DNA from 4 places in the Methylocystis sp. Uni0008 genome. Region 3 is predicted to be linked to each of the others. Evidence: predicted binding sites of a transcription regulator. Region 3 holds the regulator's gene; each other region holds the start of a gene.
The links. The regulator PhoB, encoded in region 3, activates phosphate uptake and scavenging genes when phosphate is short. The targets are predictions, from matches to a motif close to TGTCATNNANCTGTCAT.
Positions count from the first base shown of each region.

Region 1: AC0X69_RS04380 (PstS family phosphate ABC transporter substrate-binding protein) is a predicted target of PhoB. The motif match lies at 3,313-3,329, and genes of this name have one in related genera.
Region 2: AC0X69_RS18100 (YdcH family protein) is a predicted target of PhoB. The motif match lies at 3,057-3,073, and genes of this name have one in related genera.
Region 4: AC0X69_RS19430 (OprO/OprP family phosphate-selective porin) is a predicted target of PhoB. The motif match lies at 1,543-1,559, and genes of this name have one in related genera.

Region 1 covers NZ_CM166370.1:872,734-880,169, reverse strand. Annotated here, with positions in the region: gene AC0X69_RS04395 (polyhydroxyalkanoic acid system family protein) at 1-272, opposite strand, end outside; gene AC0X69_RS04390 (extensin family protein) at 547-1,089, shown strand; gene AC0X69_RS04385 (class I SAM-dependent methyltransferase) at 1,285-2,160, shown strand; gene AC0X69_RS04380 (PstS family phosphate ABC transporter substrate-binding protein) at 2,197-3,171, opposite strand; gene glnA (type I glutamate--ammonia ligase) at 3,451-4,860, opposite strand; gene AC0X69_RS04370 (P-II family nitrogen regulator) at 4,971-5,309, opposite strand; gene sseA (3-mercaptopyruvate sulfurtransferase) at 5,492-6,364, opposite strand; gene AC0X69_RS04360 (hypothetical protein) at 6,460-6,876, shown strand; gene AC0X69_RS04355 (DUF3108 domain-containing protein) at 6,965-7,436, shown strand, end outside.
Region 2 covers NZ_CM166370.1:3,651,063-3,658,498, forward strand. Annotated here, with positions in the region: gene AC0X69_RS18085 (cation:proton antiporter) at 1-899, shown strand, start outside; gene AC0X69_RS18090 (YdcH family protein) at 938-1,156, opposite strand; gene AC0X69_RS18095 (protein adenylyltransferase SelO) at 1,256-2,674, opposite strand; gene AC0X69_RS18100 (YdcH family protein) at 2,784-2,963, opposite strand; tRNA gene AC0X69_RS18105 (tRNA-Val) at 3,216-3,290, shown strand; gene AC0X69_RS18110 (class I SAM-dependent methyltransferase) at 3,494-4,114, shown strand; gene AC0X69_RS18115 (hypothetical protein) at 4,203-4,430, shown strand; gene AC0X69_RS18120 (hypothetical protein) at 4,539-4,829, shown strand; gene AC0X69_RS18125 (GCG_CRPN prefix-to-repeats domain-containing protein) at 4,972-5,190, shown strand; gene AC0X69_RS18130 (hypothetical protein) at 5,332-5,610, shown strand; gene AC0X69_RS18135 (hypothetical protein) at 5,662-5,868, opposite strand; gene pdxR (MocR-like pyridoxine biosynthesis transcription factor PdxR) at 6,108-7,436, shown strand, end outside.
Region 3 covers NZ_CM166370.1:2,514,631-2,522,066, forward strand. Annotated here, with positions in the region: gene pstS (phosphate ABC transporter substrate-binding protein PstS) at 1-182, shown strand, start outside; gene pstC (phosphate ABC transporter permease subunit PstC) at 417-1,334, shown strand; gene pstA (phosphate ABC transporter permease PstA) at 1,346-2,188, shown strand; gene pstB (phosphate ABC transporter ATP-binding protein PstB) at 2,185-2,970, shown strand; gene phoU (phosphate signaling complex protein PhoU) at 2,994-3,710, shown strand; gene phoB (phosphate regulon transcriptional regulator PhoB) at 3,707-4,450, shown strand; gene AC0X69_RS12560 (GcrA family cell cycle regulator) at 4,468-4,986, opposite strand; gene AC0X69_RS12565 (aspartate aminotransferase family protein) at 5,400-6,596, shown strand; gene argF (ornithine carbamoyltransferase) at 6,596-7,436, shown strand, end outside.
Region 4 covers NZ_CM166370.1:3,923,266-3,930,701, forward strand. Annotated here, with positions in the region: gene AC0X69_RS19420 (porin) at 1-66, shown strand, start outside; gene AC0X69_RS19425 (tetratricopeptide repeat protein) at 154-867, shown strand; gene AC0X69_RS19430 (OprO/OprP family phosphate-selective porin) at 1,620-3,581, shown strand; gene AC0X69_RS19435 (OprO/OprP family phosphate-selective porin) at 3,756-5,618, shown strand; gene AC0X69_RS19440 (DUF2093 domain-containing protein) at 5,815-6,033, shown strand; gene lpxK (tetraacyldisaccharide 4'-kinase) at 6,034-7,041, opposite strand; gene AC0X69_RS19450 (3-deoxy-D-manno-octulosonic acid transferase) at 7,069-7,436, opposite strand, start outside.

The DNA of each region.
Region 1 (7,436 bases), 1.6 Mb from region 3:
ACCTGCTGCACCTTGCCGGCCAGTGCGGCGAGCAGCCACGGAAGCTGAACGTCGATGCGTAGCAGGTCCTTCAACACCGTGATCTGCGCCGACGCCGCCTGTCCGAGCGCCCTCACGTGAACCGTCGCGACGTCGCCAGCCCAGGTCACCTCGGAATGCGCGACCTTGTCGATATATTCGCGCTGCATCATGGTCAGCTGTTCGGAGACGCGGGCTTTCGCCTTTTCGACGCCGAGATCGTGCGGAACGGTGACGGTAATGGCGTTCGACATGGCTTCCTCCACTGGTCCCAATGTAGGCGCCCTAACGCCCGAAGAGAAGAATGGCGCGGCTAAAGGCGGGGCGACGTTGATCTCTCGATGGCTGGTGCACAGGGCAGTCGAGGTTGCGCTCATTTCCAGTTTGAGCGCGCCGGCGAATCGCGCGGCGGCGCTTGAGGCGCCGTCGCCTCCGCGAAGACCCGATTTTCACGAAGCCGCTCCCCAACCAAAGCCTCCGTCGGACGCGAAACCGCCGCAAGTCGACGCGCAGCCCGACTTGGACTGCATGACGAATCTGCGCGCGGCGGAAGTCGTTTTCGAGACAGTCGAAGCGCCTCTCGGGGGACTGAATGGTTGCGCGATCAACGGTCCCGTTCGTCTCGTCGCCATCACTGTCGGCAAGCGGCAGGTTATGCTCAATGCGAAGCCGATGCTCAGTTGCGCCTTCGCGCTGAAGTTTTCGGATTTCACCAAAAATCTGCTCGCGCCGCTCGGCGCCGGAACATTGGACGGATCGCTGGCGTCGATCGACACTGGACCCGGCTACGAATGCCGCGGCCGCAATCAGGATCCCGCAGCCAAGCTCAGCGCGCACGGCAAGGGACTCGCACTCGACGTTGGCGCTTTTGTTTTCTCGAACGGGCGTAAAGTAGCGGTCGACTCGCAGCCTGATCCTCAGTCGGCGGCTTACGTCAAAGCCCTGAGATCGGCCGCATGCGGCTGGTTCACTACCGTGCTTGGGCCTGGATCAGATCCCTATCACGCGAGTCATCTGCATTTCGATATTGAGCGGCATGGATCGAATGGCGCTTATCGAATCTGCCAATAGCCGAAAAACATAGAATTTTCTGCAGCGAAGCGCTAAGGTGTCGCTTAGCCACACGATGAACCCAGCGCGCCGGCGGACACGCCTCTAAAGTGCAGCGTCGTCGCTCCGGATGGATGACAAGGGAGGCGTGGAATCGTGATCGACGACTATGGCCAGATCAATATGGCCAAGGCGAACTTCGACGAAATCTACATCATGGATGACCCCAGATCCTACTATTCTGTTCTGGGCGGCTTAGACTACATGATCCCTGACGTCGCTGAGCCTGTCATTCGGCAGGTGCTCGCAGCGAAGGCTTCGGGCGGGAACAAGCCCATCGTTCTCGACGTCGGTTGTTCTTACGGCATCAACGCCGCAGTGCATCGATTCCCACTCACCTTCGATACGTTGAGGCGTCGATACGCCCGACGCGAACTGGTGGAATTATCCTCGGACGATCTGCTGAGGCTTGACGCCAACTATTTTGCGGCGTGGCCGGATCGCGGCCTGGCGAGCTTCATCGGTCTTGACGTCTCCGAGCCCGCGATCCGTTACGCCACGAGCGTCGGTCTGCTCCAGGATGGCGTCGTCGCCGATCTTGAGGAAAGCGAGTTGCACGCAGACGCCGCGCGCATCGTTTCTCGCGCGGACGTCATTCTTTCGACCGGCTGTATCGGCTACCTGGGAGAGACGACTTTCCGCAAGCTGCTCGCGCAGGCGAAGCGCCGACCATGGGTGATCTCCTTCGTGCTGCGCATGTTCCCCTTTGACGGCGTCGCACAGGCGCTGAGCGACTTTGGTTACGTCACGGAGCACTTGGACGGAGCAACCTTCATACAGCGGCGTTTCCGCAACCGGGACGAATTCGAACATACGTTGCAGACGCTTGCGGCGCTCGGGAAAGACACGCATGGCTTGGAGGGGGAAGGCCTCTACCACGCCGATCTCTATATCTCTCGTCCCGCGGAAGACGCGGCGGAACTGCCGCTATGCGAGTTTGTGACGATCGCGAGCGGTCGCTATAGGTCTTTTGGGCCCCGTTATGTCCATGTCGAGACTGACGAAGGCAGGCTCGTCACGCTGGAGCCCTGAGCTGGCGATCGGATACGCGATTCAGCGTGCTGGCGTTCACCTCGCTGACGCGAGAAGGCCGAGCCGCGTCAATTCGTGTTCACGGATGTTGCGGGTGATCGGGTAATAGCCGCCTTTCTTCGCCTGCGTCTGGCCGTCTCTCGAAAGGACGTATTTGACGAATTCGCCGCTCAACGTATCCATCGGCCTCTTGGGATCCTTCAGCAGGTAGACATAGAGGCCGCGCGCCAGCGGATATTTTCGAGAATAGGTGTTGTCGAAGGAGGCGTCGTAGCAGCCTTTGCCGACGGCTCCCACGGGAACGGCGCGCACGGCGCTGGTCTTGTAGCCGATGCCGGAATAGCCGATCGCGAATTTGTCGGCGCCGACGGCGCTCACGACCGCCTCGGATCCGGCCTGCATGTTGATGTCGTCCTTGAAGTCGCCGCCGCTCAACACGTTCTGTTTGAAAAATTTGTAGGTGCCGGAGAGCGTGTTGCGGCTGTACATCGCGATGGGTTTCGCCGCCCATTCGCCGGTCAGACCGAGTTCTCCCCAGGTGCGTATGCTTCTTCCGCCGCCGCTCTTGGGGTCGGCGGCGAAGACCCGCTCCAACTGCTCCATGCTGACGCATTGCAGCGGATTGTCCTTGTGGACATAGATCGCCAGAGCGTCAATGGCGACGAGAACCGCCGTCGGCTTGTAGCCGAATTTGGTCTCGAAGGCGCCGATCTCGTCCGGCGTCATCTGTCGCGACATGGGACCCAGCTGGGCTGCGCCCGAGAGCAGCGCCGGCGGCGCGGTGTTGGACCCCTTGCCCTCGATTTCGATTGCGACGTTCGGGTAAATCGAGCGGAATCCCTCGGCCCACAGCTCCATCTCATGAAGCATGGTGTCGGAGCCGACGGACTTGAGCGTTCCAGAAAGATCGCCGACCGCTTTGTAGGGAGAAAGCTCCATATCGAGCGCGGCCGCGCCGGCGGTCAGAACCGCGACGGCGGCGACGGCGGCGAACAAGGCGCGCAATTTCATGGTGTCTCTCCGTAGCGTCAATCATTGCGGCCGAACGAACTCGCCATGGGAAGCGTGCGCCGACGGGAGCAGCTCGAAAGGCGCCGCACGGCGAGCGTTCAGCAAGTCGTACTTGGTTTTGCCGCAATTTCGCTCGGCGGAATGACAGGCGCATGACGCCTGTGCGACAGCGGCGGCGCGATACGCAGCTCGATGAAATGCGCAAAAAAAATCCGGGAGGCGATGGATCGCCTCCCGGATCATATCCGATGTCGACGGCCGAAACGGCCGCCTCCTACGTCAGTAGGAGTAATACATGTCGAACTCGACCGGATGCGGCGTCATCTCGAAGCGCATCACGTCCTGCATCTTGAGCTCGATGTAGGAGTCGATGAAGTCCTTGTCGAAGACGCCGCCGGCGGTCAGATAGGCGTTGTCGGCTTTGAGACTGTCGAGCGCTTCGCGCAGGCTGCCGCAGACCGTGGGGATCGCCTTCAACTCTTCCGGGGGCAGGTCGTAGAGATCCTTGTCGGCCGGTCCGCCCGGATCGATCTTGTTGGCGATGCCGTCGAGGCCGGCCATCAGCATGGCCGCGAAGGCGAGATAGGGGTTCGCCGTCGGATCGGGGAAGCGGACCTCAACGCGTTTCGCCTTCGGGCTGGAGCTGAAGGGGATGCGGCACGACGCCGAGCGATTGCGCGACGAATAGGCGAGCAGCACCGGCGCCTCATAGCCCGGGACCAGACGCTTATAGGAGTTGGTCGACGGGTTGGTGAAGGCGTTCAGCGACTTGGCGTGCTTGATGATGCCGCCGATGTACCACAGGCACTCCTGAGAGAGGCCGGCGTATTTGTCGCCCGCGAAGACCGGCTTGCCGTCCTTCCAGATCGACTGATGGACGTGCATGCCCGAACCGTTGTCGCCGTAGACCGGCTTCGGCATGAAGGTCGCCGACTTGCCATAGGAATGCGCCACCTGGTGGATGGCGTATTTATAGATCTGCAGATGATCGGCGACGGTGACGAGCGTTTCGAACTTCAGACCGAGTTCGTGCTGCGCCGACGCGACCTCGTGGTGGTGCTTTTCGACCTTGACGCCCATGGCCGCCATGGCGGCGAGCATCTCGCCGCGCATGTCCTGCGCCGAATCGACAGGCGGCACCGGGAAATAGCCGCCCTTGGTGCGCACGCGGTGGCCGAGGTTGCCGCCCTCATAGGCCGTGCCGGTGTTGGAGGGCAGCTCGGTCGAATCGAGCGAGAAGCCGGTGTCGTAAGGCTCGACGGAGAAGCGCACGTCGTCGAAAACGAAGAATTCGGCTTCCGGACCGAAAAAGGCGGTGTCGCCCACCCCGGCGGTTTTGATATGGGCCATCGCCTTCTTGGCGATGCCGCGCGGATCGCGGTTGTAGGGCTGGCCCGTCGAGGGCTCCATGACGTCGCAGACAATCGACAGCGTCGACGCTGCGAAGAACGGGTCGAGCGCGACGGAGCTCAGATCAGGAAGCAGCGTCATGTCCGATTCATTGATCGCTTTCCAGCCGGCGATCGACGAGCCGTCGAACATGATGCCTTCGGTCAAAGCCTCTTCATCGACAATCGAAACGTCGAACGTCACATGCTGCCATTTGCCGCGCGGGTCGGTGAAACGGAAGTCGACGTATTTAACGTCATTATCCTTGATCTGCTTGAGTACGTCCTTGGCCGTCGTCATGTGGTTTGATGCCTCTCTTTGCTGATCATGCTGTTTAGCCGTTTTCGTATTGGGCGCGGCAGAGCGTCTGAAGATGTTGGCTAGAAAGCTCATGTGGCGGGGGCTCAGTGCTAGATGGCGTCCGCGCCGGTCTCGCCGGTGCGGATGCGGATCGCGCCTTCGACGTTGGAAACAAAAATCTTGCCATCGCCGATGCGGCCCGTTTGCGCGGCGGTGCGAATGGCTTCGACGGCGCGCTCCACGGCGTCGTCCGCGAGAACGATCTCGATCTTAACTTTTGGTAGAAAATCAACGACATACTCAGCGCCGCGGTAGAGCTCGGTGTGGCCCTTCTGGCGGCCAAAGCCCTTGGCTTCAGTGACCGTGATACCCTGGAGTCCCGCCGCCTGCAGCGCTTCCTTCACTTCATCGAGCTTGAACGGCTTGATGATCGCCTCGACCTTTTTCATCAAATTTCCCCGCGCGCTTAGCTTAAGCCCCGGCCCGCTAGCGACTTTGGCTCGGCTGAGAGCCGCCGAGCTTCTAACATTGCCGCGTTGGTCGCGCCATGGCCAAAGTTCTGGCGCCAAACTGTCGTCCGGCGCCTATCGAATATACTGTATGCGCATCTTTCGAGCGATACGCTCAAAATCTAGGCGTCGCTGCGATCGTCCACAACCGCGGGCAGATCTTCCCGTGCGCCCCATTCCGACCAGGAGCCGTCGTACACTGCAGCGGGCGAACGGCCAGCGGCGGCGACCGCCAGGCTGATGATGCAAGCCGTGAGCCCGGACCCGCAGGAGGCGATGACGGGGGCGTCGGGATTGACGCCCGCGGCGGCGAAGGCCGCTTCGAGCCCAGCGCGATCCTTCATCCTTCCGCCTTCCAGGACATTTCCGAACGGAAGGTTACGCGCGCCTGGCATATGGCCGGAGCGCAGCCCCGGACGCGGCTCCGGCGCCCATCCGTGGAAACGCTCCGCGCCGCGCGCGTCGACCACCTGCGGCCCGCCGAGATCGAGGGCGCGCCGCACGGCGTCCGCGTCGGCGACGAGGCTCGCGTCGAAACGGGGGGTGAAAGCGGCCGCAGGCCAGCTTCGCGCCTCGCCCTGTTCGAGCGGCCGCCCTTCCGACTTCCAGGCGGGAAGGCCGCCCGCCAGGATGGACGCCTTTTCCACGCCGAAGACCCTAAGCGTCCACCACAGGCGCGGCGCGGAGAACAGGCCGACGCAGTCGTAGACGACGGCCTGCATGCCGTCGCCAAATCCGAGTCGTCGCATCTCCGCCGCGAAGACTTCCGGCTTCGGCAGCATATGCGGCAGACCGGTGGACGGGTCGGCGATCGCGTCTATATCGAAGAACTGAGCGCCGGGAATGTGCCCGGCGAGAAACTCGGCGCGAGGGTCGCGGCCGGCGGCCGGCATGTGCCACGACGCGTCGAAGACGACGATATCCGGCGCGTCGAGACGCTCGGCGAGCCATTCGGGGGAGACGAACAGTTTTTCCGGATCGATCGTATGCGTCATGCTCCGCCCGCTATGCGCCTGACGCTGCTTGCATCCGGCCGTCCGGCGTTCACAATACGCCGATTCGATTCTCACGCCATCGGCGCTCGACCGACATGCTCGACATTCCAGGCAAGGCCTGCGGTTCCTGCTACTTCTGCTGCAAGGTTCTTGAAATCGAAGAGTTCAAGAAGCCTGCCGGCAAGCTCTGCGAGCACTGCGCGCTGACCGGCGGCTGCGGCGTCTACGACACGCGGCCGCAGGTATGCCGCGAGTATTACTGCCGTTGGAAGGACGAGCGCAGCTTCTCTCCGCAACTGCGGCCGGACAAGGTCGGCACGCTGCTGATGGACGACCCCGACAGCGACGAATACCATGCGGTCTGCGACCCGGAAAAGCCGTTTTCCTGGCGCAATCCTCTCGTATTCCGGCATCTCGTCGCCGAGGCGAAGGCGGGACGACTCGTCGTCGCAAAGGCGGGGTTGCGGTCATGGCGCATTTTCGAAGACGGACATTGGCAGGAATGGGCCTGAGCCTGAAGGCCGCTATGCGCGCCAGGAAGACCACGGCCGACGACAAGTCGCCTGCGCCGGGCGACGCGACGCAACCATGAGAGCGGCCTTGCGCACTCGCCTTTCGGCGCGACGCGGCTGCGTAGTGGTCGCGGCCTTGCTCGCATTTTGCGCGCCGGCCGCGGCTGAATCTCTCAAAGCCCACTACGCCCTGAGCCTGATGGGGATCTCTATCGGCAGCGCATCCGCTTCCGGCATTGTCGACGCGCAGAATTACCGCGTCGAGATCGCGATGCGGACGTCAGGGCTCGCCAATCTGATCAACAACACAAAGGGCGCGGCCAGCGCCAGCGGCGGCCTGACAGCCGGCGGTCCGTCCCCGGCCAATTACGCCAACACGACATCGAACAGCGATGAGACGCGTACGGTGCGCATGTCGCTCGCCGGAAATGCGGTGCGATCGGTCGACGTGAGGCCCGCGCCCTGGGACGTCGAGGCGCGCGTGCCGGTGACGGAAAGCGCCAAGCGGCATATCGTCGATCCGGTCAGCGCGCTGATCATGCGCGTGCCGGCCGGAGAGG
Region 2 (7,436 bases), 1.1 Mb from region 3:
CGCTGCTCGACTGGCCTCCATACTCCGCGATGCTTTTTGGCGCGCTGATTGCCGCGACGGATCCGGTCGCGATCATCGCGATGTTCAAGGACAACAGGATCAAAGGCCGGATGCGGCTGCTGGTCGAGAGCGAGAGCCTGCTCAACGACGGCGCTGCGGCGGTGCTCTTCGTCATGGCGCTCGCCTTCGTGCAGAGCGGCGGCGCCAACCAGAGCGGCGTGGAGACCGCCGTAACTCTCGTGAAAGTCGTATTTGGCGGCGTGGCCGTCGGGGCCTTGTTCGGCGGGGCGGCCATCCTTGCGTCGCTGCGCACCTCCGAACATCTGATCGAAGCGACGCTGACGACCATCGCGGCGTTCGGCTCCTTTCTGATCGCCGAACATCTCCATGTCTCCGGCGTTCTGGCGACGGTGACGGCCGGCCTCGTCATGGGCAATCTCGGGCTCCTGAGCGAACAGGAAGGCGGCTACATCAGCCTCAAGGGGCGTGAATTCGTTCTGTCCTTCTGGGATTTCGCGGCCTTCGTGGCCAATTCCATGGTGTTTCTGCTGATCGGCGCGGATGTGGCGTCGACTCCTTTCGGCGCCGTAGGGGCGACGGCGTTGGCGGTGGCGATCGCCACGGTTCTTTGCGCGCGCGCCATCGTCGTCTATCCGCTGAGTTCGTTGTTCCTCGCTTCGCGATGGAAGATCTCGTTTCGCGAGCAGCATGTTCTCTGGTGGGGCGGCTTGCGCGGCGCCTTGGCGCTGGCTCTGGCGCTGTCATTGCCAGGCGATCTGCCGCAACGCGACGAGATACTCGCCGTCACTTTCGCCGTGGTTGGCTTCTCGATCGTGGTTCAGGGCCTGACGATGCCGCTGCTGCTGCGCGCGCTCGGCTTCCTGCCGGCTCGGTCCTGACCTGCGCGCGTCGAGCGGCGGCGCGCGAGGCCCAGCAGCTACGCGATAATGTCGGGCGTGAGCTGGTCTTCGAGATAGGCGATGCGGTCGCGCAGCAGCAGCTTGCGTTTCTTCAGCCGCTGAATCTGCAGCTGATCGGCGACGCCGACCGCGAGCAGCGCGTCGATCGCGGTCTCGAGATCGTGGTGCTCCAGCCGAAGTCGTTCGACCTCCGCGCGGATGGCTCCCTTATCGATCTCGCTCGGCGTTTCATTCATTGAAGATCGTCCTCGAACGCCACTGAACGCTCGGGAATCGGTTGCGCGCGCGCGCAATTATCCCGCCTCGGCCGGGAGGCGTTCAAGCGAATTGCTCCATCAGGATTCATAAGCGTTCCGCATCTCCCCGATTGCGTCGATTTTGGCGTAGAGCGGCGCCCAGTCGTCGCGTTCGGCGATCGCCGCCCAGAGCGCCTCGACCTCATCGATCAGCATCGTGCAGGGCGCGGCGCGCTGGAAATAGGGGTGATGGAGGCGCGCATTCGCAGACGGCCTATGCTGCGCCAGAGCGGCGCGCAAGGCCGCGAATGCCTCCCCCTGATAATGGCTCGCAGACGGGCTGCGCGCGGCGCGCTCGTTGGAGGCGAGGCCGCCGCGCCAATCGAAGAAGGTCTGTTCGAATGGAGCCTTCGTCGTTGTCAGAAAATCGACGAAGGCTTTGGCCAGCGCGGCATCGGCGTCATCGCCCGCCGAAGCAAGTCCGAGTCGATTGAGCAGCGCCGCCCGGAATTCCTGCTGTATGCGGCCTGGGAAAGTCGCGAGGACCGTCTCGGCGGCTTTCAACCCGGTGAGGTGGATCAGGCATTCCGCAAGGCGGGAGAGATTCCAGCCGAGCGCGCCGGGCTGGCGGCCAAAGGCGTAAAGACCGATCTCGTCGAAATAGGCGGCGGTGAAGGTCGGATCATAGACCGGCGCGAAACGCCACGGACCGTAGTCGAAGCTTTCGCCGGTGACGTTGATGTTGTCGGAATTCAACACGCCGTGCACGAAGCCGGACGCCATATAGCCCGCGCCGAGCTCGGCGACGCGCGCGACCACCTGTTCGAGAAAGGCGAGCGCTCTGTCCGGCGCCGGCAGATCGGCGATGGCGGGGAAGTAATGGCTGCAGACGTGGTCGAGCAGCCTGTCGATCGCCGCGGAATCATTGTGGAAGGCGAGGCGCTGAAACGTGCCGATGCGGATATGCGAATGCGACAGCCGCACCAGCACGCTCGAGCGGGTGGGCGAAGGTTCGTCGCCGCGCATAAGCGCCTCGCCGGTCTCGATCAGGCTGAAGGTCTTCGAGGTGTCGACCCCGAGCGCCTCCAGCATTTCGGTCGCCAGAATCTCGCGAACCCCGCCCTTGAGCGTCAGCCGCCCGTCGCCGCGTCGCGACCAGGGCGTCTGGCCGCTGCCTTTCGTGCCCAAGTCGAGCAGGCGGCCGTCCTTGACGTCCCGCAATTGCGCGAAAAGGAAGCCGCGGCCGTCGCCGAGATCGGCATTGTACACGCGGAACTGATGCCCGTGATAACGCAGCGCTAAAGGGTGGGCGAAGCCGCCGGGCAATGGTGAGAAGCGCCCGAAATGCTCGATCCACTCCGAGTCGCTCAGACCGTCGAGCCCGACCCGCGCGGCCCAGCGCTGGTTGCGGTAGCGTAGCCGATGCTCAGGGAAGGTCGCGGGTTCGACGCGATCGAAGAACGGCTCGCCGAGACCTTCGTGCAGGGTCTCGGCGCGGTAAAGCTCGGTGACTGGCATAAGGATGAAGTCTCGCAAATCGCGCGCCGCGGCGACTGCCTAAAAAATAAGGCGGAGATCTCTCTCCGCCCATGGCGTGAAGCAGTAGAATGTGAGCCAGCCGGAAACGCTAATGTCGCGTCTCGCTGATCGACAGTTTGGCGAGCTCGTCCTTGATCTGCAATTTCTTGCGCTTAAGTTCCGCGATCTTCAATTCGTCCGCTTGGGGATGCAGCTGTTCCTGCTCGATCTCCTTTTTGAGCGCTTCGTGGCGGCGCTGGAGTTCGACGATATGACCCTGCAAGGACATGCGAAACCTCCTTAACTTCTCTCCGCTTGACCAGCGGGAGCGGCGTTAAGTCTGCCACAAAGCAGGCTCGCCGCAAGACTTGAAATCGCGCAACGTCACAAATCTTTTACGCACGCAAGCTGCGGCTTTTACCAAATCTCAATCCTTTCCGAGGCTTGCGCTCAAGGCTGAGCGCGAACGTCGCAGCCAAAGCCCGCTTGCGCGCCGTCTCGTTCGCCATTATAGACGGGCGCTCCGGCCGATCCGGCTTGGGGGCGCGTAGCTCAGCGGGAGAGCACTACGTTGACATCGTAGGGGTCACAGGTTCAATCCCTGTCGCGCCCACCATTGTGCAAGCGCAGCGGCCACTCGCCGCTCGGTTTTCGCCGCCGACTTTAGCGCCGCGCACGCTACTTTCTTCAGGCAAGGTGGTTGAAACGCGATTCCGAGCGTTGCCGGTGGCGTGATCTGCGCCCTGCTGATTCCTGACAGCCTAAGCATGGGCGTTCAGCGACGATGCCGCTGAATACGTCCGACACAGCGGGGTGGCGATGACGACTTCGCGACAGGCGCATTGGGACAACATTTACACGACCAAGCGCGAGGCCGAAGTCAGCTGGTTCGAAGAAATTCCCAAGGAGTCTCTCGAGCTGCTCCAGCTTGTGGGCGCACGACCGTCATCGGCCATCATAGACGTTGGCGGTGGCGCGTCCCGGCTTGTCGACAGCCTTGTCGCGAAGGGCTTCCAGGACATTACCGTCCTGGACCTGTCGGCCGCGGCTCTTGATACAGCGCGAGTCCGGCTCGGCGCCAAGGGCGACAAGGTGAAGTGGATTGTCGCCGATGCGACGGAATGGCGGCCGGCAGAACTCTATGACATTTGGCACGATCGCGCCGCGTTTCACTTCCTGACCACTGAAAGCGAGCAGCGCGCTTATCTTCGCCGGCTCAAACAAGCGCTCAAGCCAGGCGGCTATGTCATCATTGGCACATTTGCGCCCGAGGGCCCCGACAGGTGCAGCGGTCTCCCGGTGGCGCGACACAGCGCCGGAACGCTCGCCGCCATTCTTGGCGCCGACTTCGCGCTCGTCGACAGTCGCCGGCACGAGCATGATACGCCCTGGCATGCGGCGCAGAAGTTTCAGTTCAGCACATTCCGGCGCTCGTCGTGACGCAGTCGCCAAAATTGTGCTTTTAAATTCAGCGTATTGTGGGAACTACGCAGAAGCCCGTTGGTTTAAACGTCGGGAGGACAGCGACATGCTCCCGAAGAGACGAATTGACGACGATCCAGCCTCTCGCGCGGTTCTTCGGGAAGTGGGAATAGCGCTGCGGCTGTCTTTCGAGGCCGTCACTCGCGAGCCGGTTCCTGAACAAATGGCCATGCTGCTCCTGCGGCTTGCTTTGGCTGAGTCGCTGCGGCTGGCCGCCGAAGAGGATCAGGCCGAGGGAGCAGGCCCTGACGGTCACAATGAGGCGGAGCGTTAGGCGCGGCTGAAGTTTGGCGCGCCCATCGCTCTCCCGCGATCGCTTGACCCGCCCGGCGGATGCGCCATCTCAGAGTTTCCGCTTGTCTTCAGCTGCTGGGGCGCGCGCATGAGGAAGCGTCTGGTCGTCCTCGCATTGCTCGGCCTCGCCTTCGCCAGCGGCGCGGTCCAGTCGAAGGATCAGCAAAAGGCGTCCAAGAAGCCGCCTAAAAGCTGTTTCCCGATTCTTCGGATTCCGCCGGGCGATCCGACGCCTCCGGATGGACCCATTCCTTACTCCGTCTGGTACTACACGCTTTACGATCAGTTCTGCCAGGGTAAGTCGGAAGATAAGTGCATCTGGGCGTGTGCGAAAAAGCCCGCCGACAAGAGCGGCGGCGAAAAGAAGGACGGAGACTAGCGGGTCGCTCGAAACCGAGTTGTCCTCGGGCGTTCTTAACCGCATTCCTCGCCGACCGTGGCTCTCCGGATCAATCGGCGATAGCCTCCGGCGCGCCAGGGTCGACTGACCGGCTGGCGATTAGCTCGAAGGACTGCTCCTTATGACCTATAAAAAATTGCTGGGCGCAGCGGCGCTCAGCGCGAGCCTTGCGTTCTCTTTCGTCCCCGAGGCGGACGCCATGCCGATCCAGGCGCCCGACAATTCACAGAGTTCTCTTCATCTCGTTTACGGGGGCTGCGGTCCTTACGGTCACAGAGGACCCTGGGGCGGATGTCGCCGCGGCGGTCAATGGAGTGGGCGGCCGTATTGGCGCCGCTAGTGAGCGTCACCCGGTGAATATTCGCCCGCTTGTCGGGCGCTAAAACAGAGATTGGCGTTTCGCTCCGCCAATCTTGTTTTCTTCTCGTTTGATCGCCGCGCTGCAGGCGCTCGCCGAAATCTGGCGAAAGCGGAGGAGACCATGGATCTGCCTGCCATTGACCCGCTGATCGGGGCTGGCGTCGCCGCCTCGACCGCGATTACCGACGCCGTCTACGTATTCTTCAACGCCGCCGTGTCGGAGCGCCGGCGCGTGGCCGCCGCGAGCTGGAGCAGCGTCTGGTATCTTCTCTCCGCCTTCGCGGTGATCAGTTACACGTCAAACTGGGCATATGTGGCGTTTGCGGCGGTAGGCGCGTGGATCGGCGGCTTCCTGTCGATCACGGCGCTGAATTACCTTGTGCCTCTCCGCAAGACCTAGGATTTCGGCGCAAAAAAAACGCCGCTTACGCGGCGCTAGAGGAGGATTGCTTCAGTCGCGAACGACGGCTTGATTCGGATCCTGGCTCAACAGCATTGGCAGTCGCTTGCTGGAGGCGCTGGCGACGCTCATCTCCTGCTTGCTGCTGTGAGCGACTCCACGCGCTTTTTGCTCGTGGTTGACATTCGTGGCGAGGCCCAGGGCGAGAAATCCGACCCAAAACGCCACCGGCACGATGCGCGAATTCGAAAACGGCATTTTGGCTCCCCTCGTTTGCTCTAGCGCCTCTAGCGGACGACTGGAGCTTTTCCCAAGCTGCGTCCAAATAAAAGCGCCAGGGACGAGGAACCTCATGGCGCCAGCATAAAACCTTTCTCGCTCTGGCTGCCGGGCTGGACGGCAAAGCCTGTGAAATTTGGCGCCAATGCTTACATTTTCAGTGGACCTATGCGGCATGGCCGGAAGCGCATTAGCTTGCGCCCAGGGAGATTGCAGCGATGACCTTTATGACCACGGATCGGACCACGCCCGTTGTGAAAAGCGGGCATGTTCAACTCTCGATCATTCTGGCGGACTCGGAGAAGACCACTCTGCAGAACCAGATCTTCGACCAGATCCGCTCGATGATCCTCAATGGCCAGCTGAAGGGAGACGATCCCATGCCGACCACGCGCGAGCTGAGCAGCCAGCTCGGCGTCTCGCGCAATACGGCCGTTCTGGCTTATGAGCGGCTGATCGCCGAAGGCTATATCCGCACGAAGCCCTATGTGGGCACCTTCGTCGCGCCGGATCTGCCGGATACGGCGTTTCTTTCCGCCGACCATCGCGCGCCGCAGGCGGAAGAGCAGGGCGCTGCGGAAGATGTTCCGCCGCCGTGCGGATCGTTGCGCACCCATCGTCTCGCCGACCCGGAACGCCGCCGTCTCGCCGCCGACTTCTGGGTTGGCCGGCCCGACGCGCGTTCCTTTCCGCTCAAGGTCTGGTCGCATCACATCAAGAATCGCCTGAAAGCAGTCGGCTCCAATCTCACGAGCTACAGTGACGCCGCGGGATTGATGGAGCTGCGGCGCGCCGTCGCCAAACATCTTGCGCCGGCGCGGGGCATCGTCGCCGAGCCGGATCAGATCATCATCGTCGGCGGCTGCCAGGACGGCTTCAATCTCGTCGGCCGTTTGCTCGTCACGCCGGGCTCGACCGCCGTCATCGAGTCGCCCTGCTATCAGGGCGCGGCCTTCGTGCTGGAAAGCCTTGGGGCGAAGCTGCATCCCGTGCCGGTCGATCAGGACGGGCTTGACGTGTCGCAGCTGCCGAAGACGAAAGGCGCCGTCGCCTATGTCACGCCATCGCATCAATATCCGATCGGCGTGACCATGAGCCTGCAGCGACGGCTCGAGCTGCTTGCCTGGGCGACGCAATATGACGCCTACATCATGGAAGACGATTACGACAGCGACTTCCGATTCGTCGGTTCGCCGCTGACGGCGCTCAAGGGCTTGGATCGCAACGAGCGCGTCATCTATCTCGGCACCTTCTCGAAATGCATGGGTCCGGGCCTGCGCCTCGGCTATGTCGTGCTGCCGCGCCGTCTCGCCGAAGCCGGACGGCGGATGAAAATGCTGATGAACAATGGCCAGAGCTGGCTCGAACAGGCCGCGATGGCGGATTTCATGTCGAGCGGCGAATTCGGGCGCCATCTGCGACGCATCCGCCAGCTCTATCGCGATCGGCGCGACGCCTTGCTCGGCGCGCTGCGCAATCACTTCGGCGATTGCGAGATCTACGGCGACCAGGCCGGCATGCATCTCGTCTGGAAGCTGCCGGAAGGT
Region 3 (7,436 bases):
AGCCCAAGGATGAAGCGGCCGCGGCGGAGGCCATGAAGTTCTTCTCCTGGGCCTTCGCTCATGGCGGGAAGATGGCCGAAGAGCTCGATTACATTCCGATGCCGAAAACGGTCGTCGAGCTGATCAAAAAGACCTGGACGGGCGTCAAGGGACCAAGCGGCAAACCGCTGTCGTCGCTGTGACGCGGCCCGATTGACGACATTGGCGATCCGACGGCCGCTTGGCGCGGCAGTCGGATCAATGAGCGCCAATGCTCGGGAGCGGCGGTGGGAGTTGAGCGGATGTACTCGATCGAGCCGAGCCGGCGCAGCGCGAATGGAACCGGCGAGGAGGCGGGTTCGGAAATGTCGGAAATAGTCTTGCAGCAGGCGTCGTCAACGTCAGTCGCCCCCGATCGAACGCGCGTCCTCGGACGAATGGCGCTCGCGGACAAAACTTTCCGCGAAGTGACGCGCGCCGCGGCGGTGATCGTCCTTCTGATCCTGGGCGGCGTGATCGTTTCGCTCGTATACGGCTCGCTGCCGGCGATGCAGGCCTTCGGCTTCGGCTTCCTGATTTCGCAGTCATGGAATCCGGTCACCGAAAATTTCGGCGCGGCGGCCCCGATCTACGGCACGGTCATGACGTCGATCATCGCCATGCTGATCGCCGTTCCCGTCGGCCTCGGCATTGCGGTCTTTCTCACCGAGCTTTGCCCGCACGTTATGCGCCGTCCGATCGGCACGGCGATCGAGTTGCTCGCCGGGATTCCCTCGATCATCTATGGCATCTGGGGCCTTTTCGTTCTGGCGCCTTTTCTCCAGTCGCATGTTCAGCCCGCGCTGATCGCGGCCTTTGGCGACATCCCCGTTTTTTCCACGCTGTTTGCCGGCCCGCCTTACGGCATCGGCCTGCTTACGGCGGGCTTCATTCTCGCGATCATGGTGTTGCCCTTCGTCGCGTCGATTTCGCGCGACGTCTTCGAGACGGTGCCGCCGGTGTTGAAAGAAGCGGCGACCGGCATCGGCTGCACGACGTGGGAAGTGATGCGCTACGTCGTGATGCCTTATACGCGCGTCGGCGTGATCGGCGGCGTCATGCTTGGACTGGGACGCGCGCTCGGCGAGACGATGGCGGTCACTTTCGTCATCGGCAACGCGCACAAGATTTCCGGATCGCTGCTCGCGCCCGGCACGACGATCTCGGCGACCATCGCCAATGAGTTCACCGAGGCGGTCGGCGATCTCTACACGTCGGCGCTGATCGAACTCGGCCTCATCCTCTTCTTCATCACCTTCGTCGTTCTGGCGATTGCGCGTTACATGCTGATGCGCATCGAACAGAAGTCCGCATAGGGAGGCGCTCCATGTCGCTTTATGCATCCAGACGCAACGCCAACTCGATCGCGACAACGCTCTGCTGGGCGGCGGCGCTTTTCGGACTGACGTGGCTGCTCCTGATCCTTATGGCGCTTCTCTATGAAGGATTTCGCGGCCTCTCGCCTGCGGTCTTCACCGAGATGACGCCGCCGCCTGGCAGCGACGGCGGTCTGCTCAACGCCATCGTCGGTTCGCTCATCATGACGGCGATCGGCGTTGGCGTCGGCACGCCGCTCGGCATGCTCGCAGGCACCTATATGGCCGAATATGGCCGCTATTCGAAGCTCACCACCGTCGTGCGCTTCATCAACGACATCCTGCTCAGCGCGCCGTCGATCGTCATCGGCCTTTTCGTCTACACGATCCTCGTGCACCCGATGGGTCACTTCTCGGCGATCTCCGGCGCCGTGGCCTTGGCGCTTCTGGTCATCCCCGTCGTTCTGCGAACGACGGAGGACATGCTGCTGCTCGTGCCCGGCTCGATGCGGGAGGCCGCTTCGGCGCTCGGCGCGCCGCGCGCGCATGTCGTCGCCAGCGTCGCCTATCGGGCCGCCAAGGCGGGCATGATCACCGGCGTGCTGCTCGCCGTCGCGCGCGTCTCCGGCGAGACTGCGCCCCTTCTTTTCACGGCGCTGAATAATCAGTTCTGGAGCACCAATCTGGCGGCGCCGATGGCGAGCCTGCCGGTCGTCATCTTCCAGTTCGCGCTCTCGCCCTACAAAGACTGGCAGCAACTCGCCTGGACCGGCGCGCTGCTGATCACCGTCGCAGTTCTCGCCCTGTCGATCGCCGCGCGCTCCCTGAGCGCCGGCCGGAGGAAATCGAAATGAACGCCGCCGTCCAAGCCCCCAAAGAGCCGCCGACGAAAATCTCGGTCCGCAGCCTCGATTTCTATTACGGCGCGGATCGTTCGCTCAAGAATATCAGCCTGCCGCTGCGCGCAAACAAGGTGACGGCCTTCATCGGACCTTCAGGCTGCGGCAAGTCGACGTTGCTGCGCGTGTTGAACCGGATGTACGACCTCTATCCGGGTCAGCGAGCCGAAGGGGAAGTGCTGCTCGACGGCGAGAACATTCTCGACCCGGCGATCGACCTCAACGCCCTGCGCTCGCGGGTCGGCATGATCTTTCAGAAACCGACGCCTTTCCCGATGTCGATCTATGAGAACATCGCCTTCGGCATTCGGCTTTACGAGAAGCTGTCGCGCGCCGATCTCGACGCGCGCGTCGAAGCGGCGCTGCGCGGTGCCGCCCTCTGGGACGAGGTGAAGGACAAGCTCCACGCGAGCGGTCTCGGCCTCTCGGGCGGGCAGCAGCAGCGACTCTGCATCGCCCGCAGCGTCGCCGTGCAGCCGGAAGTCATTCTGTTCGATGAGCCCTGTTCGGCGCTCGATCCGATCTCGACGGCGAAAGTCGAGGAGCTGATCGAAGAGCTCACCAGCCGCTACACGATCGCGATCGTCACACACAACATGCAGCAGGCGGTGCGCGTCTCCGATTACACCGCCTTCATGTACCTCGGCGAACTCGTCGAATTCGGCGAGACGGACGACGTGTTCAACAAGCCCAAGGAAAAGCGGACGCTCGACTACATCACGGGCCGTTTTGGCTGAACCAGCATTCGAGGACGGCGCTCATGAGCGATCACATTGTAAAATCCTACGACCGGGACCTTGAGGCGCTCGGACGCCGCATCGCTGAAATGGGCGGCGTCGCGGAAAAAATGTTGGCGGAGGCGATGGACGCGCTCTCCAACTTCGACGTCGACCTCGCCCATCGGGTCGTCTCCAGCGATCCGCGGCTCGACGCGCTCCAGCGCGAAATCGAGGAGAACGCGATCCTCACCATCGCGCGGCGACAGCCCCTGGCGGTCGATCTGCGCGAATGCATCGCGGCAATCCGGATCTCCGGCGATATCGAACGCGTCGGCGACCTCGCCAAGAACATCGCCAAGCGCACGCTCAAGATCGTGTCGGAGGCGCGGGTGCCGCGCGCCATCGTCGGACTCAAGTCGATGCATGAAGTCGCCGCGATGCAGCTCAAGGACGCGCTCGACGCCTACGCCCTGCGCGACATCCAGCGCGCGCGCGCGGTGTGGCAGAACGATTCCGATCTCGATGCGCTGGAAGACTCGGTGTTCCGCGATCTTCTCACCTTCATGATGGAGGACCCGCGCAACATCTCCTTCTGCACGCATCTGCTGTTCTGCTCAAAAAATCTGGAGCGGATCGGCGATCACACGACCAACATCTCGGAGACGGTCGTCTATGTCGTCACCGGCGAGCCGATGCCCACCGAGCGGCCGAAATCGCGCGTTCCCGATTTCGGGCTCAAGGATGAGGCGACGCAATGAACGAAGCGACGTCCGTGATGCCGCGCAGCGGCAAAAGCGATCGCGCGCCGCGTATCCTCGTCGTCGAGGACGAGACCTCGCTCGCGACGCTGCTCGTCTATAATCTCGAGGCCGAAGGTTACCAGGTCGAGCATGTCGACAATGGCGATGAAGCCGAGCTGCGGCTCGCCGAGTCGCCGCCTGACCTTGTCATTCTCGACTGGATGCTGCCAGGCGTTTCAGGTCTCGAAATCTGCCGGCGTCTTCGCGCGCGCGACAGCGCCAAGGATATGCCGGTGATCATGCTCACCGCGCGCGGCGAGGAAGGCGAGCGCGTGCGCGGCCTTTCTGTCGGCGCGGACGATTACGTCGTCAAGCCGTTCTCGACGCCGGAGCTCATGGCTCGGGTGCGCGCGCTGCTGCGCCGGGCGCGACCCGAACGCGTCGCCTCCAGGCTGACGCTTGGCGACATCGACCTCGACCGCGACACCCGCCGCGTGCGGCGCTCCGGCCGCGAAATTCATCTTGGTCCGACCGAGTTCCGGCTGCTCGAATATTTCATGGAGAAGCCGGGTCGCGTCTTCACCCGCGCGCAGCTGCTCGACAGCGTCTGGGGCATGTCGGCGGAGATTGACGAGCGCACGGTCGACGTCCACGTCGGGCGGTTGCGCAAGGCCCTGATCCGCGGCCGCGAGAAGGATCCGATCCGCACCGTGCGCGGCGCCGGTTATTCCTTCGACGAAACTTTCGGACACGAGTGACGGGCCGCGGCGCCCGATTATGCGTAACGCTGCGCGCGGAGCTGATCGCGCGCGCGGCGGCGATCCTGGGCCGGCTGATAGGCGACGCGCGCGTGATAGGCGCAGTAAGGTCCGCCGCCGATCGTCGACTTGCCGCCGCAGAAGCGGAACTCCGGCGACGTGGGGTCGCCCATCGGCCAGCGGCACATGGATTCTCGCAGCTCCATGAGCGTGACGCGCTCGGAGATGGGGATCACCACCTCTTCCTCGCGCGCAAGCCGCGGCGCAGCCAACACGTGCGGCGCGAAAGCGAGCGCCAGATTGCCGTGCGACGAGACGCCGTTCATGCGCGGCTGCGTCTGACGCGGGGCCTTGGCGACGCGCGGACGTTGTGCGTTCGCCGTCTTGGCGCGCTCGGCGAGTCCGAGGCGATGGATCTTTCCGATCACGGCGTTGCGCGTGATGCCTGGTCCGAGTTCAGCCGCCACTTGGCTGGCGCTCAGGCCGTCGCTCCAAAGCTTGCGGAGCAGTTCGACGCGTTCGTCGGTCCATGACATTAGGCTTCTCCATTCTTTCGGGTCGCGCGCGGATCGGAGTTTCTTCCGAGCAACGCAGGCCTGAAGCCCAGCGGCGATGTGACGCGCATCAACACTCGAGAGAACGCGCCCAAACAAACGACGCGGGCGCCGACTAGAAACTTTCTGTTTACTTTGAATCACGCGCGAGTCGCGCTGGCAAGCGCGCGCTCGCGTTCTCAACAGCCTTTCGCCCGGACTGTTGCCCGCAGGACTCACCCTTTCGGCCTGCGCGACGCCGAGCATCGACGCCAATGACCGAACGGCGTCATTGATTTGACCGCATCGGGCGGCGCGCTTAAAATCCGTCCTGAACTGCCGCCCTTAAAAGGGCGGCGCTTTGTTTTTCGAGCTTCCTCTGGCGGGGCCAGCGACGGAAGCATGGAGCAGGGCTTTTGACGTCAGCGCTTTATCCGACCTATCCGCGCGCCGATCTCGCCTTCAAACATGGAGAAGGCGCCTGGCTGATCGCGGAAAACGGGGACCGCTATCTCGACTTCAGCGCGGGCGTCGCGGTGCTGTCGCTCGGCCACAACCATCCGCATCTCGTCGAGACTCTGAAGCGCGCGGCCGAAGAACCCTGGCACGTCTCCAATCTTTTTCGTATCCCGCAGGCTGAGCGCCTCGCCGAGCGGCTCTGCGACGCCACTTTCGCCGATCTGGTCTTTTTCACCAATTCCGGCGCGGAGGCGGTGGAATGCGCGATCAAGACGGCGCGTCGATTCCATGCGGCCAATGGCCAGCCGGAGCGATATCGGCTGATCACCGTCGAAGGCGCCTTCCATGGCCGGACGCTCGCGACCATCGCCGCCGGCGGCAATGCGAAATATCTCGAAGGGTTCGGACCGCCGGTCGAAGGCTTCGATCAGGTCCCCTTCGGCGATTACGACGCCGTCGAGGCGGCGGTCACTGAGGAAACGGCGGGCGTGCTGCTCGAGCCTATTCAGGGAGAGGGCGGCCTGCGCGTCTTTGCGCCCTCGTTTCTGGCGCGGTTGCGGGCGCTCTGCGACGCGCGCGGGCTGCTGCTCGTGGTCGATGAGGTCCAATGCGGCGTCGGCCGCACCGGCAGATTCCTCGCCTGCGACCACGCGGGCGTCGCGCCCGACATCGCAGCGCTGGCCAAGGGGCTGGGCGGCGGATTCCCGCTCGGCGCCTGCCTTGCGACGCGCGAGGCGGCCAAGGGCATGACGCCGGGCGCGCATGGATCCACCTTCGGCGGCAATCCGCTGGCGACGGCGGTCGGCGGCGCGGTGCTCGACGTCGTGCTTGCGGACGGCTTCATGGCGCGCGTCGCTCGGCTCGGCGCGCTGTTGCGCCAGCGGCTCGCGGAGCTCGAAGATCGCTATCCGTCTCTGATCGAAGAAATCCGCGGCGAGGGACTGATGTTCGGCGTCAAGACCCGCATTCCCAACGCCGACTTCGCCGCCGCCGCGCGCGCCGAAGGCCTGTTGACCGTTCTTGCCGGCGACAACGTCGTGCGTCTGTTGCCGCCGCTCATTATCGACGAGAGCGACATTGCGGCTGCGGCGACGCGCCTTTCCGCCGCCTGCGCACGCCTCGCCGCGCCCGCCGAAAAGCTCGGAGCCGCGTGATGACCGCCCATTCGCTGACGCGGCCGCGCAGCTTTCTCGATCTCTCCGATCACTCCGGCGAAGAGCTGCGCCGCATTCTCGATCTCGCCAAATCGCTCAAGGCGCGCCGCGTCAAAGGCGCCGAGCCGAGCGAGCGGCCGCTCGCCGGCAAATATCTCGGCATGGTGTTCGACAAGCCGTCGACCCGCACGCGCGTCTCCTTCGACATCGCGATGCGCGAACTCGGCGGCGAAACGATCATGTTGACCGGCGCCGAAATGCAGCTTGGCCGCGGCGAGACCATCGCCGACACGGCGCGCGTGCTGGCGCGCTTCCTAGACGCGGTCATGGTGCGCATTCTTTCGCATCCCGATCTCATGGAGCTGGCGCGTTTCGGCAATCTGCCGGTCATCAACGGGCTGACCAAGCAGTCGCATCCCTGTCAGGTGATGGCGGACGTCATGACCTTCGAGGAGCATCTTGGCCCGATTCAAGGCCGGACGGTCGCCTGGACCGGCGACGCCAATAATGTGCTCACGAGCTGGGTGCACGCCGCCGGCCGCCTGGGCTTCACGATCAATGTGGCGACGCCTGCCGATTTTGCGCCCTCCGACGAACTCGTCAGCTGGGCGAAAGCCAATGGCGCGAAGATCAATCTGACGCGCGACGCCTATGAAGCCGTGGCCGGCGTCGACGCCGTGATCACGGATTGCTGGGTGTCGATGGGCGACGCGGACGAGGACGAGCGCCGCGCCGCGCTGGCCCCCTATCAGGTCGACTCGAAACTGATGCGCGCGGCCGCGAAACATGCGCTCTTCATGCACTGTCTGCCGGCGCATCGCGGCGAGGAGGTCACCGCGG
Region 4 (7,436 bases), 1.4 Mb from region 3:
GTTGCGGCGCCCTATCGGCAATTCCAGGCTGACCTGCTCAGAATGCAGCTGCAGTGGAACTACTGATCAATTTGGTCAGGCCGTGATCTCGTCGAAAGCCTCCGGTTCGCGCCGGGGGCTTTCGCGCGTCTTGATTTTGCTGAAGGAGCCCGAATGACTAAGCCCGTGGCCACGATCGCGTTCTCCATCCTGCTCGCTTGGGCCGCGCCGGTCCGCGCTGACGATTATGAGACCGCGATGGGCGCAACGCGACGCGGCGATTACGCCAGCGCCTTCAAACTGCTCAAGCCGCTTGCCGAGAAAGGCGACGCGCGCGCGGAGGGAGACCTCGGCGCGATGTATCTCACAGGCAAGGGGATCGCCGCCGATCCCAAGGCGGCCATCAAATGGCTTCGCGCCGCCGCCGATCATGGAAACGCCTCCGCACAGTTCAATCTCGGCACGATGTATCTCGAAGGACAGGTCGTCATGAGGGACTACAAGGAGGCGATGAAATGGAATCTGCTCGCGGCGGATCAGGGACTGGCCGCCGCGCAGATGAATATCGCCTCAATGTATTATGACGGCGCCGGCGTTGCGCAGGACTACAAGGAAGCCGCCAAATGGCTGCGGCTGGCCGCCGAGCAGGGCGACGCCGACGCCCAGTTGAATCTCGGCAACATGTATGTCGCCGGACAGGGCGTCGAACGCGATCTGCTGCACGGCTACATGTGGACGCAGCTCGCGACGGAGACGCTCGCAATGAGCGTCGCCGAGAAGAAATCGATCCGCGACATGTCGGCGAAATCCTTGTCGCCCGAGCAGATCGCCAAGGCTCAAGCCATGATCGCTCGGTGCAAGGACTCGAAATTCAAGAACTGCGACTGAGCCCTCGGCAACGCTCCGGCTGACGGAGCGTCACCGCTCTCTGGATCTTTCATCGATTTATTTCAGTCGTTCGCTGTCAGGCTCGCAGGCTTCGCTCCTGCGAGCGGCTGATCGACGAGGGTTGTTTCAGCCCCGTTCAGCCAAGTCCGCCACCACGCCCCTTCGGCGATAAGCTTTGCGCCCGTTCTTCGGCAGTGGACGGCGGGCTGGATCCACGGCCGGCAGGTGAGAAGCCTGCTCCTGTTTCGGTCGCTTCGCGAAACCTCTTTGTCATTTGCGCTCCCTCCCACAAGGGGAGGGAGGCGTTCGTTGCGCGGCGACGCAGCGTCGCTCGCTCAACCCGGGCGGGATCTTTGCAGGCCCGTGTTGCTGCAGTTTGTCCAAAAAGTATAGTTTTATTTCCGGATTGTTTTTATCATGTATACAACAGAAATAATGTTTATGGATTGTTTCCAATTTAGTACGATTTGGCGCCTGTACTGAGTCTGTCACAAAACGTATAAGATACAGTGTGCACTATATGACATGCATGCTATTAAGTAGAAATCCGTACCGTTTAAAGAAGCTCAATATTGGTTTTAGTACTTATATATGTGCGTATCTGTGTTGCACGTCAGCAACATAATTCAGAAATACGTGACTTGGATCAACGGATGACTGCATTGATACTTCAATTGTCACGGATGTGTCATTTAGGGAGGGCCATAAGTCGCGCGCTGCATTCCGAAACTAACCAAGCGCGAGGCTGGGACATGGCGACTACTCCGATCTATCAATCACTTGCTTTGGCGACGGCGGGAACATTGCTCGCGGCTACCGGCGCTGGCGCGACCGACAGCGCCACTGAGGCGCGACTGCGCATGTTGGAAGCGGAGATCGCCAGACTTCGTCCGCTAGAAGCGGAGGTCGCGAAACTTCGTCACGAGGCGCATGGCGCGAAGGCGCAGGCGAAAATCGCGACGAATGTCGCCAACGCCGCCACCGCGGCGGCGGTGAAAGGCCCGCCGGGTCCGCCGCCGCCGCCCCCGGTCTTCGTCAGTTTGAAAAGCGGCCTTCTGGTCGAGACCGAGGACAAGGCCTTCGCCTTCAAGGTCGGCGGCCGCCTCTTTGTCGATGGCGGCGGCACAATTGGCTCACCCGGCAATGGCTGGCAGGGGAATGTTGGTTTTGGCCAGGCGCGACTGGAGGCCGAAGGGAGGCTGAGGCCTTGGTTCTACAAGCTTCAATTCGATTTCGCGAATTCCACAACGCAGCTTTGGAATACAAATCTGCCTAATGCGAACACCCTCACGGGTCTCGCGTTCTGGTCGCGAAACTACGTAACCGACCGCAATTTTCTCTGGGGCGGATGGCGCGACGCCTACCTTGGCCTGCAAGACCCCCGCTTGTCGCATCCGTTGCTCGCCGAGCCGGTCTATTTCAAGATCGGCAGCCAGTACGAGTCATTCAGCTTGGAGGCCTTGGCTTCCTCGAAATATCGCGACACGATCGAACGGCCGCTCGCGGTCGATGCAATCGCCCCCTTCCGTCACATTGGCGTGGCCGCTGGCCTGATCGGCAAAGACAATTGGACGGCTCACTTCGGTCTTTATTCGCTGAGCTTCCAGGATCTCAACGCGCGTCCGGTGAACACATCGTCCGGAAACGTGGGCGTTTTAGCGCCAGCCTATAATGGCTTTGGCGTGAGAAACGCCAATTGGTATCAACCCTGGGGAGGCGGCGCCTATTGGGAAACCACCGGCCGCGTAACCTGGGCGCCGATCTTGGACGAGCATCGGCTTGTGCATTTAGGCGTCGCCGGCAGCTACCATCAGCCCAACAACGCGACAGCCTACAGCGACGATCGCAACTCGGCCCCGGGCAATCGGCTCGGATCCGAAGCCAATATCCTTGGAACCACCTTCCTCGGAACCACGGATCTTTCGTGCGGCCGGTTCGCTCAGCCCGCGGCCTTCGTGACGCCTGCAGTGACCTTCAACCAGTATAACGCCGCCGGCAACTGCATCAAGGACATCGAGAAGATCGACCTTGAAACTGCATTCTCCTACGAGAACTTCTTCGTTCAGGGCGAGTGGCTCATGGCGAACTATAACAGGAACACATCCGCCGCTCAGCAGTTCGCGCTGGCCCAACTCAATCAGCTGGGCGCCGCTTCGCCAACGCAAGGCTTGTTTCTGTCTCCGGGCAATTCCAACTACGTCGCCAGCGGAGGATATGTGCAGGGCGAGTGGTGGATCACGGGAGAAGAGAAAGCTCAGTCCTACGATCTGAAAGACAAGAACGGCGTGACCTTCGGCCAGCTGAAGATCAAGGATCCCTTCTCCAGGGGAGGCTGGGGCGCCTGGGGTCTCGTCGGACGCTGGAGCGTTCTCAACCTGAACAACGGTCCGTATCAGGGCGCGTCGCTCTACAACAACCTGCTGGTCGCCAATAACGCTTTCGGCTTGTTCGGGGGGCCCCTGCCGGGAACTCCCGCACAGATCGCCAATGCGACACTCTTGCAGAACGTCATCGCAAATTCCGGCGTCTATGGCGGCTACCAACAAAACGTGACGGCGGGCATAAACTGGTATCCGGATAACGGCTTCGCCTTCCAGTTCAACGCCACTCATGTGCTGTCTCTGAAGTCGCCGTTGAACTGGAATCCTCAGTCCTCCTATGAGGGCGGCTCCCATCCGACGTTCCTCGAAATGCGGGCGAAGGTCTATTTCTAGCCCTCGCGACTCGAGCAATTCTCCGCGCCCCATTTGGGGCGCGGACGCCTTTGCATCAGAGGGGTGAGAAGGGCGCTAACTATTCGTTAAGGTTAACGCCGCACCCTCTCCGCCAAACGCAAAAGGAATCGCGAGGCGGACTTGGCAATTCGGCGGGCGAAGGAAGCACTCGCCGTGGCGACGGTTGGGGCCTTGCTCTCGACAGGCGCCGGCGCGTCCGAGAGCGCGATCGAGGCGCGACTGCGCATGCTGGAAGCGGAAATCGCCAGGCTTCGACCGCTCGAAGCCGAGGTCGCCAAGCTTCGTCAGGAAGCGCGCCAGGCGAAGCCGCCGTCGCGAAGTTCAAGCGCGAAGAGCCGTTCACAGCAAAGCGAAACGAATGTCGCCAATGCTGCAGTGTCCAAAGGGTCTTCAGACACGCCGCCACGGCCGCCGGTGTTCGTCAGCTTCAGGAACGGGCTTTTCGTCGAGACCGAAGACAAGGCGTATAGCTTTAAGGTCGGCGGCCGCATCATCATCGACGGCGGCGGCATCGCTCTGCCGCTCAACGGTTTCGACAATCAGGTCGGCGGCCGCCAGCTCCGGCTCGAGGTCGAAGGCAAGGCCGCGCAGATCTACTTCTACAAGCTGCAATATGACTTTACCGGCACAAGCCAGATAACCGGCGTCAATCACGTCTATGGCGGCATTCGCGACGCCTATTTCGGCATCCAGAGCCCGCTGTTCACGCTGCCCTTCGCGAAGGATCCGGCCTACATCATGGTCGGCAGCATGTTCGAGCCGTTCAGCGTCGAGGCGATCAATTCCTCGAAATACCGCGACTTCATCGAACGTTCGCTCGCCGTCGACACCTTCCAGCCTGATCGTCATATCGGCCTTGCCATGGGCGCATATGGCGACGACTGGACCTTCAAGGGCGGCATATTCAGCACCAGCTTCGGCGACGCGAGCCTCAATCCCGCGCGCGGCTATCCGGCGACCTGGGGCATTCCACGACTCTACATTCCGAACGCGGGCGGCGGCGGTCCTTTCCAGTCCAACACCACCTGGTTTCAAGCCACCGGAGGCGGGCAGTATTTCGACCTCACCGGCCGCCTGACCTACGCGCCGATCCACGACGAGCATGATCTTCTTCACGTCGGAGTCTCCGGCCGCTATCACCAGCCAAACGACTCCACGGCGGCGAACAACGACCGGGTCCTTGCGCTCGGCAACCGCATCAGATCGGAAGCGAATATCCTCGGCCAGGGACTCATCGGCACGCCGGATCTCTCCTGCGGAACGATCGTGGGGCCGATCCCGCAAAACATCTTCAACAGCTCCGCCTTCGCCGGCAAATGCACGAAGAGCGTCGAATCCTTCGGCATTGAGTTCGCGGCGTCACATGGGCCGTTCGGCATCCAGGCGGAATATTTCGGCGCCCTTTACAACCGCGATCAGAACGCGATCAACCGCGCGACTTATCTGACGGCGGCTTCGGCGGCGACGGGCGTCATTCCCGTCAACGGTTCTCTGGTTCCGTTCAATCCCGGAGGACGGTCGGCTTATTTCGACGGCTATTACATCCAGGGCACCTATTGGATCACCGGCGAGGAACGCGCGCAGTCCTATGACATAAAGGACAAGAACGGCGCGACCTTCAATCAGCTCAAGATCAAGAATCCGCTCAGCAAGGGCGGCTGGGGCGCCTGGGGCTTGGCCGCTCGCTTCAGCTCCGTCGACCTCAACAACGGACCCTACAACGGAAACACCCTTTACAACCTGCTGGCGCTCACGACCTTCGTCACGCCAAATCCATTCGCCCGGACCTACATCGCCAACGCCGGGATCAACGGCGGCCGTCAGCAGAATCTTACGATCGGCGTCAATTGGTACCCGGACGTGGGCATCGCATTCCAGGCGAACTGGACGCGCGTGATGAACATCGTCTCGCCATTGAACCTCTACAACGGCGGTCCACTGCCCATGCTTCTCGGCGCCAATTATACCGGCGCGCATCCCAATCTGTTCGAGGTCCGCGCCAAGGTCTATTGGTGAGCAGAACCTGCGCCTTGAGGATGTGGCCGGGCGCGAGTCTCGGCGGGCGTTTCCTTGCACGCGCCCGGATGCTATATGCTGTAGATCTGATCCTGCCGGAAGGGAGCGTTCGAGTTCGTCGATGCGGTCGCTCGTAACGACGCTCAGGCGCCTGATGGCGCGTCCGTTCCCGCGGCGCTATGGCTTGAGAACGCGCATGAACCGCTATGACCGGCAGCCTCAGCCTGCTGACGAGGCCGTCGTCGAATATCTCGATGGCGAGTATCGTGTGCGCAAGCCAGGCGCCTATGTGCGTTGCGCTGTCACCGGCGAGCCGATCCCGCTCGAGGATCTGCGCTACTGGAACGTCGATTTGCAGGAGCCCTACAGTGGCCCGCACGCCAAGCTGATGCGTCTTGGCGTAAAGAAGCCCTGATCAACGGCCGAAGCGGCTGGCTGCGGCGTCGCCTCCCGTAACCGCTTGGAGCGCCTCCTCCAGAAGGACGGCGTCGTCGAACGTCAGCGTGACGGGCAGCGTGTGAACGCCGAGCGTCGCGAGCTGATCGCCCATCCGCGCGGCGTCCTTTTCCGTCGTGACGAGCCGTGCGCCATGCTGCTGCCGCAGCTTCGATAGCGTCGCATAATCGCTCTGTGTGAATCGGCGGTGATCGCCGAACGCGACTCGCGCCGCGATCTTTGCGCCGCACGCCTCCAGCAGGCTGAAGAATTTCTCGGGCCGGGCGATGGCGGCGAAGGCGATGATTCGCGCGCCTTTCAGCGCATCGGCGGCGTTCGGGTCAGGCGCAAAACGCGCGCCGATGACATGCTTGTTGGCGCACGCGGCGATATCGCGTCCTGCAGCGCCATCGCCGACGATGACCAGCATGTCCGCCGCCGCAAGCTGCGCGCCGAGCGGCGCCCGCAAAGGCCCGGCAGGGATGCAGCGGCCGTTGCCCGCGCCATAGTCCGAGTCGACGGCGATGATCGAGAGGTCCGGCGCGATGCGACGGCTATGAAAGCCGTCATCGAGAACTAGGACGCTGGCGCCGAGACGCGCGGCGAGAGCCGCGCTCGCCACGCGGTCGGCGCCTGCGATTGTCGGCGCGATACGCGCAAGCAGCAGCGCTTCGTCGCCGACGTCGTCAGCGCCATGACGGTGCAAATCGACGACCACGGCGGATGCTTCGCCGCGCGTGCGGCCATAGCCGCGCGTGAGCAGGACCGGCGTCTCGCCCGCCGCCTGCAGAAGCTGCGCGAGCGCGATGACGAGCGGCGTCTTGCCGTCGCCGCCCGCCGTCAGTCCGCCGACGACGATCGTCGGCAGATTGGCGCTCGGCGCATCGCGAAGAAGGCGCCTGCGGGCTGCGTCGCCGTAGAGCGCTGCAAGCGGAGAAAGGAGCCGCGCCGTCGCGCCATCGTCACGCCAAAAGGCGGGCGTGCGCATCTCAAACAGCGCTGCGGCGCACGGCGCTCATTGCTGGGCGACCGCCATCTGCGCGAGATAGGGTTCGACCGCGGTCATGATGCCGCGCGAAGCGCCGCCGAGCTTTTCCACCGTCTCGGCCGCGGCGCGTCCCATCTTGCGCATGCGCGCAGGATCGGAGAGCAGATACTGCGCGGCCCGCGCCAGCGACGCGGCGTCGCTCACGCGCGCGGCGGCTTTTGCGGCGGCAAGCTCGCCGTAGACTTCCGTGAAGTTTTCGACGTGCGGACCATAGAGAATCGCGCAGCCGAGCTTCGCCGGCTCGATTGGATTTTGTCCCCCGCCGGGCAGCAGCGACTTGCCCATCAGGACGACTCCCACGCTGCGGAAGATCAATCCAAGTTCGCCGACGCTGT